Linked DNA regions of Asanoa sp. WMMD1127. The protein of the gene in region 2 interacts with the protein of the main gene of each other region in a pairwise test. Links are inferred from orthologs where the notes say so. Each region holds a gene or a part of one and is shown on either strand. Other genes may lie near its edges.

The links.
Region 1: the proteins of O7635_RS23680 (region 2) and O7635_RS13925 interact in binary tests that used the Escherichia coli proteins (3 or more experiments, as listed by UniProt). The link is inferred for Asanoa sp. WMMD1127 from one-to-one orthologs.

The regions. Positions count from the first base shown.
Region 1 is NZ_JARUBP010000001.1:2,907,695-2,912,493, reverse strand. The notes cover bases 628-3,455. They hold O7635_RS13925 (ATP-binding cassette domain-containing protein), read left to right. Parts: upstream 628-1,468; coding sequence 1,469-2,443; downstream 2,444-3,455. Other genes in these bases: O7635_RS13915 (MetQ/NlpA family ABC transporter substrate-binding protein), read left to right, coding at 3,110-3,455; O7635_RS13920 (methionine ABC transporter permease), read left to right, coding at 2,455-3,096; O7635_RS13930 (ABC transporter permease), read left to right, coding at 628-1,308. Outside these bases: O7635_RS13935 (ABC transporter ATP-binding protein), read left to right, coding at 1-82; more of O7635_RS13930, read left to right, coding at 79-627; more of O7635_RS13915, read left to right, coding at 3,456-3,931; O7635_RS13910 (FG-GAP-like repeat-containing protein), read left to right, coding at 4,013-4,799. UniProt on the Escherichia coli protein: Part of the ABC transporter complex MetNIQ involved in methionine import. Responsible for energy coupling to the transport system. It has also been shown to be involved in formyl-L-methionine transport.
Region 2 is NZ_JARUBP010000001.1:4,938,227-4,943,180, forward strand. Bases 1,068-4,050 are described here. They hold O7635_RS23680 (Gfo/Idh/MocA family oxidoreductase), read left to right. Parts: upstream 1,068-2,076; coding sequence 2,077-3,024; downstream 3,025-4,050. Other genes in these bases: O7635_RS23670 (RNA polymerase sigma-70 factor), read right to left, coding at 1,068-1,114; O7635_RS23675 (SDR family oxidoreductase), read right to left, coding at 1,141-1,884; O7635_RS23685 (TIM barrel protein), read left to right, coding at 3,021-3,854; iolC (5-dehydro-2-deoxygluconokinase), read left to right, coding at 3,851-4,050. In the rest of the region: O7635_RS23665 (D-2-hydroxyacid dehydrogenase), read left to right, coding at 1-229; more of O7635_RS23670, read right to left, coding at 236-1,067; more of iolC, read left to right, coding at 4,051-4,792; O7635_RS23695 (aldolase), read left to right, coding at 4,785-4,954. UniProt on the Escherichia coli protein: Hydratase involved in the degradation of sialic acids. Catalyzes the reversible conversion of the dehydrated form of N-acetylneuraminate (Neu5Ac), 2,7-anhydro-N-acetylneuraminate (2,7-AN), to Neu5Ac.

The DNA of each region.
Region 1 (4,799 bases), 2.0 Mb from region 2 along the record:
CGTGATCACCCACGACCGCGACATCGCCGCCGAGCTGCCGCGCCAGATCCGCATGCACGACGGCGAGGTGGTGGCGTCATGAGCGAGGCGGTGCGGCGCCGTGGGCGGTCCGGGCGGCTTTCGCCGGCGCGGATGGGGTTGCGGGACGTGGTGCGGGTCGGGGCCGTGGGCCTGCGGACCCGGCCGACGCGGGCCCTGCTGTCCGCGCTGGGTATCGCGATCGGGATCGCGGCGATGATCGCGGTGGTCGGCATCTCGTCGTCGTCGCGGGCGGACCTCGACCGGGAGCTCGCGGCGCTCGGCACCAACCTGCTGACCGTCAGCCCGGGCCAGTCCATCTTCGGCGAGGACGCCAGCCTGCCGCCGGCGGCGGAGTCGATGATCGAGCGGATCGGGCCCGTGCGGTCCACGTCGGCGATCGGCGTCGTCGAGGGCGCAAGCGTCTATCGGTCGGACCGCATCCCGGCGGCGCAGACCAACGGCCTGGCCACCTATGCCGCCCGGCTCGACCTGCCGGCGGCCGTGTCCGCGACGCTCCGAAGTGGAGTGTGGCTGAACGAGGCCACGCAACAGTATCCGGCGGTGGTGCTGGGCGACGCGGCCGCGCGGCGGCTGGGGATCAGCCGGGCCGGGCCCGAGGTCGAGATCATCGTGGGCGGCGAGCGGTTCGTGGTCGTGGGCATCCTGGCGCCGGTCGCCCTGGCCGAGAACCTGGACAGCGCCGCGATCATGGGTTGGCCGGTGGCCGAGCGGCTGTTCGGCTTCAACGGGCATCCGACGACGGTCTACACCCGGTCGGCCGAGAGCCAGGTCGAGGCGGTCCGCGCGGTCCTCGGCCCGACCGCGAACCCCGAGGCGCCGAACGAGGTCGACGTCTCCCGTCCGTCCGACGCGCTGCGCGCCCAGCAGGCGGCCGGCGCGGCGTTCACCGGGCTGCTGCTCGGCCTCGGCGCGGTAGCCCTGCTGGTCGGCGGCGTCGGGGTGGCCAACACGATGGTCATCTCGGTGCTCGAACGGCGTGGCGAGATCGGCCTGCGCCGGTCGCTGGGTGCCACCCGGGGCCAGGTCCGCACCCAGTTCCTGGCCGAGTCACTGCTGCTGTCCGCCCTCGGCGGCGTCGGCGGGATCCTGCTCGGGGTCCTGGTGACCACGGGGTACGCGGCCTACCAGCACTGGCCGACCACGGTGCCGGGCTGGGCGACGGCCGGCGGGCTGGCGGCCACCGTGCTGATCGGTGGCGTCGCCGGGCTGTACCCCGCGATCCGGGCCGCCCGGCTCTCCCCGACGGAGGCGTTGGCAGCACCGTGACGGATGAGGCCGCTGATACTGCACCTAACTAGTAGGATATGTGGGTTTGCTCACGTTCGGTTGAGTGAAACCGCCTCCAGGCTGCACGGTGAGTGGTCGTGGATCCGCATCACGCGGGTCCACGACCGTGTCTCCAGAAGTCAGGACGGCGAACCCCACCGTGATCCGCATCGACGGTCTACGCAAGACGTACCGGGGCCGTGGTGGCGAGGTCGCCGCCGTGGCCGGTGTCGACCTGACCGTGCGCGCCGGCGAGGTCTTCGGCGTGCTGGGGCGCAGCGGCGCCGGTAAGAGCACGCTGCTGCGCTGCGTCAACATGCTCGAACGGCCCGACGCCGGGACCGTGACCGTCGACGGCGTCGACCTCGGCGCGCTCAACGAGACCGGCCTGCGGGCCGCCCGGCAGCGGATCGGCATGATCCATCAGCATTTCGCGCTGCTGTCGTCGCGTACCGCCGCCGGGAACGTCGCTTTTCCGCTCGAGGTGATGGGCGTGCCACGGCGGGAACGCGCGGCCCGGGTCGCGGAACTGCTCGACCTGGTGGGCCTGCGCGACCGCACCGACGCGTATCCGGCGCAGCTCTCCGGCGGTCAGAAGCAGCGCGTCGGGATCGCCCGGGCGTTGGCCGGCGAGCCCAAGGTGCTGCTCTCCGACGAGGCGACCTCGGCGCTCGACCCCGAGACGACCGGCTCGATCCTGGCGCTGCTGCGTGACCTCAACCAGCGCCTCGGCCTGACCATCCTGCTGATCACGCACGAGATGGAGGTCGTCAAGCGGATCTGCGACTCGGTGGCGATCATGAGTGACGGCCGGATCACCGAGGCGGGCCCGGTGCACGAGCTGTTGGCCCGGCCCGACTCGGCGCTCGCCCGCGGCATCTTCCGGCTCGGACCACCGCCGGACCTCCCCGGCGCCACGGTCGTCGACCTGACGGTCGTCGGCGACGGCACGCTGCTCTCCGACGTCGCCCGCGCGCACGACGTCGACGTACGCCTGCTCGATGGTGCCGTCGAGACGCTGGCCGGCGGGCGCGCGGGCCGGCTGCGGATCGCGCTGCCCGGCCCGCCGTCGGCGAACGAGGCGGCGGTGCGGCAGCTCCGCGCCGGCGCCGTCGCCGTGGAGGTGCACCCGTGACCTGGACCGAGATGTTCCCGCTGCTGTGGGAGGCGACGAAGGAGAGCGCCTACATGGTGCTGGTCGCCACGCTGCTGACCGCCGTCGGCGGCCTGCTGGTCGGCGTCGCGCTGGTGCTGACCGACCGCGGCGGCCTGCTCGCGGCTCGCCCGGTCAACGCGCTGCTCGGCCTGATCGTCAACATCGGACGGTCGCTGCCGTTCATCATCCTGCTCGTCGCCATCATCCCGTTCACCCGGGCCGTGGTCGGCACGACGATCGGCACCTCGGCCGCCATCGTGCCGCTGGTCGTCGGCGCCATCCCGTTCTACGCCCGCATCGTGGAGACCGCGATCCGCGAGGTCAGCCGCGACGTGATCGCCGCCGCGCGGGCGATGGGCGCCTCCCGCCGCGAGATCGTCGTCAAGGTGCTGCTCCGCGAGGCGCGCCCGGGCCTGGTCGCCGGCCTCACGATCACCGTGATCGCCCTGGTCGGCTACTCGGCGATGGCCGGCGTGGTCGGCGGCGGCGGGCTCGGCGACCTGGCCATCCGCTACGGCTACCAGCGCTTCGAGACCGAAGTCATGATCGCCACCGTCGTGCTGCTCGTCGTGTTCGTGCAGCTCGCCCAGATGCTCGGCGACTTCGTCGCCCGGCGTTTGTCACACCAGTAGAAAGGCACTCATCGTGCGTCGCACCATCGCCACCGTCCTCGCCACCGCCGGTCTCGTCCTGGGGCTGGGCATGGCCGCCTGTGGCTCGGACTCCGCCGCCTCTTCCGCCGACGCGCCGCTCAAGGTCGGCGTCAGCCCGGTGCCGCACGGCGAGATCCTCCGGTACGTCGCGGACAAGCTCGCGCCGGCCGAGGGACTCAAGCTCGACATCGTCGAGTTCAACGACTACATCCAGCCCAACGTGGCCCTGCAGGACAAGCAGCTGGACGCCAACTACTTCCAGCACGTCCCGTACCTCTCCGAGGAAGTTGCCTCGAAGGGCTATGAATTCACGGCGCTGAAGCCGGTGCACATCGAGCCGCTCGGCCTCTACTCGAAGAAGGTCGGCAGCGTGGCCGATCTGCCGGTCGATGGCGTGGTCGCCATACCCAACGACCCGTCGAACTCGGGGCGGGCGCTGAACCTGCTGGCCGCCAACGGCATCATCACGCTCAAGGACGGCGCGGGCGTCAAGGCCACCGAGGCGGACATCGCGTCGAACCCCAAGAACCTGAAGTTCGAGGCGCTGGAGGGCGCGCAACTGCCCCGCAGCCTGGAGGACACCGCGGCGTCGGTCATCAACGGCAACTACGCGATCGAGACGGGCCTGACCCCGGCCAAGGACGCGCTGGCGCTGGAGAAGGGCGAGAACAACCCGTACGCGAACCTGGTCGTGGTGCGCACGGGCGACGAGAACGACCCGCGGATCGTCAAACTGGAGAAGCTCCTGCACTCGCCCGAGGTCAAGAAGTTCATCGAGGACAAGTACGCGGGGTCCGTGCTGCCGGCCTTCTGACCGAGCGGCGACCGGCAATTGACCGGCAGTTCGCGACCGGGCACGGGCCGGTGAACCACTGCCCGTCGCAGGCTGAGCCGCATGACATTCATCGGAAGGCGCAGGGGTACGGCCCGGCGTGCCCTGGCGGTCGGCACCGTCGCGGGCGTCGCGTCGGCGCTGCTGGTCGCATGGCCGGTCGGCGCGCAGGCGGCGGTGACGTCGCTTCCCAACGGTGCGCTCATCTATCAGGCGGGCGACAACGAGGGCTTCGTCAACGTCTACGCGGCCGACAGCAACGACTCCGTCGACCGCTTCCCGACGTTCATGAACGGCGACGACCAGCTCGTCACCGGTGACGTCGACGGTGACGGCGTCGAGGAAGTCGTCGTCATGGGCACGGCGACCGGCGGCGTCACCGTCTTCAACGAGGGCGTCGGTCGCGATCCGTTCGCGGCGTACGCCAACGAGGGCGACGACCTCGCGACCGGCGACCTCAACGGCGACGGCGTCGAAGAGATCATCATCGCCGGCGACGAGGACGGTGGCATCGAGGTCTACAACGAGTTCGGCGACCTGCTCTCGAGGTTCGACACCAACTTCGACGAGCACGACATGCTGGCCGCCGGCGACCTCGACGGTGACGGCGTCGAAGAGATCATGTACGTCGGCGACGGCAACGGCGACCTCTACGTGCGCCGGATGGACGGATCGGAGTTCGTCACCGGGTTCTTCGACACGGGCTTCAACGCCGACGACGCGTTCACGCTGGGCGACGTCGACGGCGACGGTGACGTCGAGGTGCTCATCGCCGGTGATGTCGGGCACGACGTCGACATCTTCGCCTACCGCGGCGCACCGGTCGTAGGTGGCGGAAGCTTCCAACCAG
Region 2 (4,954 bases):
GCTGCGCAGCGGCGCCCTGACCGGCGCGGCGCTCGACGTGTTCGAGACCGAGCCGCTGCCGCCCGGGTCCCCGTTGTGGGACCTGCCCAACGTGCTCGTCTCACCGCACTTGGCGGCCACTGTGGACACCGAGAACGCCGCCCTCACCGACCTGTTCGTCGACAACCTGCACCGCTGGTTGGACGGCCGGGAGCTGCGCAACCTCTACCGGCGCGACCTCGGCTACTGAGCCCGCTCAGGCGAACTGGCGGAGCTTGTCGGGGTTGGCGACGATGAACAGCTGGTCGATGCCGCCGGCGGAGGCGGTCAGGGCGATCAGCGCCTCCGGCGTGCCCTCGGCGGTCAGCACCAGGACGCCGGTCTCGCCGTTGGCCTCGACCGGGCGGAACGTCGACGTGCTCCAGAACTTCCGCAGCACGTTGTCGAGGAAGTTGCGCACGCGGTCGGGGCCGGCGATGTCCTTGCGGGCCGCGTGCACCCGGCCGCCGCCGTCGTTGCGGGCCACCACGTCGCCGGCCAGCAGCTGCTCGAAGGCGGCCAGGTCGCCGTCGCGCGAGGCGGCCAGGAAACCGTCGATCAGGCGGCGGTGCTGGACGCGGTCGACCGGCGACGTGCGCTCCGCGGTGATGTGCCGGCGGGCCCGGCTGACCAGCTGCCGCGCGTTGGCCTCGCTGGTCTCGAGGACCTCGGCCACCTGGCGGTGCGCGTACCCGAAGGCCTCGCGCAGGATGTAGGCCGCCCGCTCGGCCGGCGCCAGCCGCTCCATCAGCAGCAGCACGCCCATCTCGAGCGCGGCCGCCCGTTCGGCGCCGAGCGCGGGGTCGGCACTGGTGTCGACGGGCTCGGGCAGCCACGGCCCGACGTAGGACTCGCGCCGCGCCCGCGCGCTCGTGGCGGCGTTGATGGCGAGCCGGGTGGCGGTGGTGGACAGGAACGCGGCGGGGTTGTCGACCTTCCGGCGATCGGTGCGCTGCCAACGCATCCACGCCTCCTGGACGACGTCTTCGGCATCGCTGACCGAACCCAGCATCCGGTACGCGATGCCGAAGAGCCGTCCGCGTACGGCCTCGAACTGCGCGAGGTCCTCGGCGGTAACGTCGTCGGCGCCGGTCACCCGACAACCCTAGCCACGCTTGGGCCCTACTGCCGGGCGCGCCAGTCGGCCAGTGTGACGGCGCCCGCGCGGTAGTCGCCGGTCGGCACGATCGTGTCGTCGGCCATGACCTGCCCGAAGTACGGGGCCGCCGGGTCGGCGACGACCTCGCGCGGGTCGCCCTTGGCGGCCAGCGCCTCCCGGATCACCTCGTCGAACCGCATGCGCTGCGGCCCGGCCACCTCGACCGCCCCGTTGACCGCCGGCGCCGTCGCGGCGTCGGCGACCGCCCTGGCCACGTCGGCGGACGCGATCGGCTGGAACGACACCGGCGCGATGCGCACCGTGTCGCCGTCGGTGGCGGAGTCGGCGATGCCGCCCAGGAACTCGAAGAACTGCGTCGCCCGGACCACGGTGTACGGGACACCCGACTCGGCGATCAGCCTCTCCTGCACGACCTTCGCGGGCAGGTAGCCGCTGTCCGGGCTGCGCTCGGCGCCGACGATCGACAGCGCCACGTGGTGGCCCACCCCGGCCGCCCGCTCCGCGGCGAGCAGGTTGCCGGTCGACTTCGTGAAGAACTCCATCACGTCATCCGGCGCGAACGACGGTGAGTTGGTGACGTCGACCACCACGTCGGCCCCGTCGAGCGCGCCGGCCAGACCCTCCCCGGTCACGGTGTTGACGCCGGTCGACGGCGACTGCGGCACCGCCTCGTGCCCCGCCTGCTTCAGCAGGCTCACCACCTGAGAACCGATCAGCCCGGTCCCGCCGAAAACCACGATCTTCATCTGAAAACCCCTCCGGTCAGTCTCGCGCGGCACGGTGTCGCGCCGCCGAGAGTTCGACCGGATAGGCGTCCCGATCTGTGACAGCCGGGCCGAACGTGACGCCCGTCGCAGGAGAGCCGGCTCAGTTCAGAACGTCAGTATGTCAGTACAAATGCTTGACAACATTTCCGCGGCGCGGCGAGACTCGCTGGCATGCGCATCGGACTCGTCGGCGCGGGGCGCATCGGCGCATTGCATGCCGCCACCTTGGCTTCGCTGCCGTCCGTCACCGGCCTCGTGATCAGTGACGTCGATCCCGATCTGGCCCGGGTGCTCGCCGACAAGGTCGGCGCGGAGGTCGCGACCGGCCTGCCGGCGGGGGTCGACGCGGTCGTCGTCACCACACCCACCTTCACCCACCGTGAGCTGGTCGAGCAGGCGGCCGCCGCCCGGCTGCCGGTGTTCTGCGAGAAGCCGGTGGCGCCCGACGTCGCCGGGACAGTCGCCGCCCTGGCCGCCGTCCGCGCCGCCGGCGTGCCGCTGCAGGTCGGCTTCCAGCGCCGCCACGACGCGGGCATCGTCGCCGTCCGCGACGCGATCGCCGATGGCCGGCTCGGCCGTCTCCATCTGGTGCGCTCGGCCACCCACGATCCCGCCCCGCCGCCGGCCGGCTACGTCGCCACCTCCGGCGGCATCTTCCGCGACTGCGCGGTGCACGACTTCGACGCGGTCCGCTTCGTCACCGGCCGGGAGGTGGTCGAGGTGTCGGCCACCGGGGCCAACCGGGGCGCGGGGTTCTTCGCGGCGGCGGACGACGTCGACACCGCGGTCGCCACGCTGACCCTCGGCGACGGCACACTCGCGGTCTGCACGGCGACCCGCTACAACGGCGCCGGCTACGACGTCCGCCTCGAGGCGCACGGCGCGGCCGGCACCCTGACCGCGGGGCTCGACACGCACGCGCCGCTGCCGCCGGGCTTCGGTGAGCGGTTCGGCGACGCGTACGCCGCCGAGCTCTCCGCCTTCTGCGCCCTGGTCGCCGGCGCCGGGCCCAACACCTGCCCGGGCGAGGAGGCCCTGGCCGCGCTGCTGGTCGCCGAGGCCGCCGACCGCTCCCGCCGCGAAGGCCGGCCGGTGCGCGTCGCGGAGGTGGCCGCATGATCCGCGTGGCCGGGGCGCCGATCTCCTGGGGCGTCTGCGAGGTGCCCGGCTGGGGGCACTGTCTTCCGCCCGAGCGGGTGCTCGCCGAGATGGCCGCCCTGGGGCTGACCGCGACGGAGCTCGGCCCCGACGGCTACCTGCCGGCCGACCGCGGGCCGCTGCTCGCCCGGCACGGCCTCGCCGTGGCCGGTGGTTTCGTGCCGGTGGTGCTGCACGACCCGGCCCACGACCCGCTGCCGGCGCTCGCCGAGGCCCTGCCGAGCTGGGAGGGTGTGCTGGTGGTGGCCGCCGCCACCGGCGTCGACGGCTACGACGCCCGGCCCGAGCTCGACGCCACGGGTTGGCGCACGCTGCTGTCCAACCTCGACCGGATCGCCGCGCTCGGCGTGACCGCGGCCCTGCACCCGCACGTCGGGACGATGGTGGAGCGCGCCGACGAGGTGCGCCGCGTGCTCGACGGCTCGGCGATCCCGCTCTGCCTCGACACCGGCCACCTGCTTGCCGGCGGCACCGACCCCGCGTCGCTCACGCGGGAGGCGCCGGACCGGATCGCGCACGTCCACCTCAAGGACGTCGACGCGTCCCGGGCCGCCCGGGTACGCGCGGGCGAGGTCACCTACACCGACGCCGTCCGGGCCGGCATGTACCGGCCGCTGGGCGACGGCGACGTCGACGTGGCCGCCATCGTGTCCACCTTGACGGCCGCCGGCTACGCGGGATGGTACGTGTTGGAGCAGGACACCATGCTCGACACGGACCCACCGCCCGGCCAGGGCCCGGTCACCGACGTCCGCCGGAGCCTGGAACACCTGCGGAAGGTGGCGGCATGAGCGCTTTCGACGTCGTGGCTATGGGGCGGCTGGGGGTCGACCTCTATCCGGAGCAGGTCGGCGTCAAGTTGGCCGACGTGCGTACGTTCGCGAAGTCGTTGGGCGGCACCGCCGCGAACGTCGCGGTCGCCGCCGCCCGGCACGGCCGCCGGGTCGCGCTGGTCAGCGGCACCGGCGCGGACCCGTTCGGCGACTACCTGCACGACGAGCTGCGCGGCTACGGCGTCGACGACCGCTGGGTCGCGATCGTGCCGGACCTGCCGACCCCGGTGACGTTCTGCGAGATCTTCCCGCCGGACCACTTCCCGATCTACTTCTACCGCTACCCGAGCGCGCCCGACCTGCAGATCGCGGCGGCCGACCTCGACCTCGACGCGCTGCGGGCCGCCGGGGTGCTCTGGCTGACCGGCACGGGCCTGTCCGTCGAGCCGACCCGCGGCACCCATTTCGCCGCCCTGCGGGCCCGGGACCGGGCGCCACTGACCATTCTCGACCTCGACTACCGCGCCGCGTTCTGGCCGGACCCGCAGAGCGCCGGCGCCGCCTACCGGGAAGCGCTGCCGCTGGTGACGGTGGCGGTCGGCAACGCCGAGGAGTGCGCGGTGGCCACGGGCGAGCGTGACCCGGAGCGGGCCGCCGCGGCCCTGCTCGGGTTCGGCGTCGAGATCGCGGTGGTCAAGCTCGGCGGCGACGGGGTGCTCGGCGTGACCGCGACCGAGGCGGTCCGGGTGCCGCCCGTCCACGTGGAGGTCGTCAACGGCCTCGGCGCCGGTGACGCGTTCGGCGGCGCGCTCTGCCACGGCCTGCTCGCCGGCTGGCCGCTGGCCCGGGTGCTGGCCTTCGCCAACGCGGCCGGCGCGCTGGTCGCCGGCCGGCTGGCCTGCGCGCCCGACATGCCGACGTCCCGCGAGGTGGAGGAACTGGTGGCCCATGCGTGAGGAAGCCCTGCGGGAGCTGGTCCGCACCCGCGCCGAGGAGCCGGAACGGCTGGCCGCGACGGCCGCCGCCCGGCGCCGCCGGCCGCGGCTCACCGAGACCGGCCGCCTGATGCTGATCGCGGCCGACCATCCGGCCCGCGGCAACCTCGCGGTCGGCCGGCG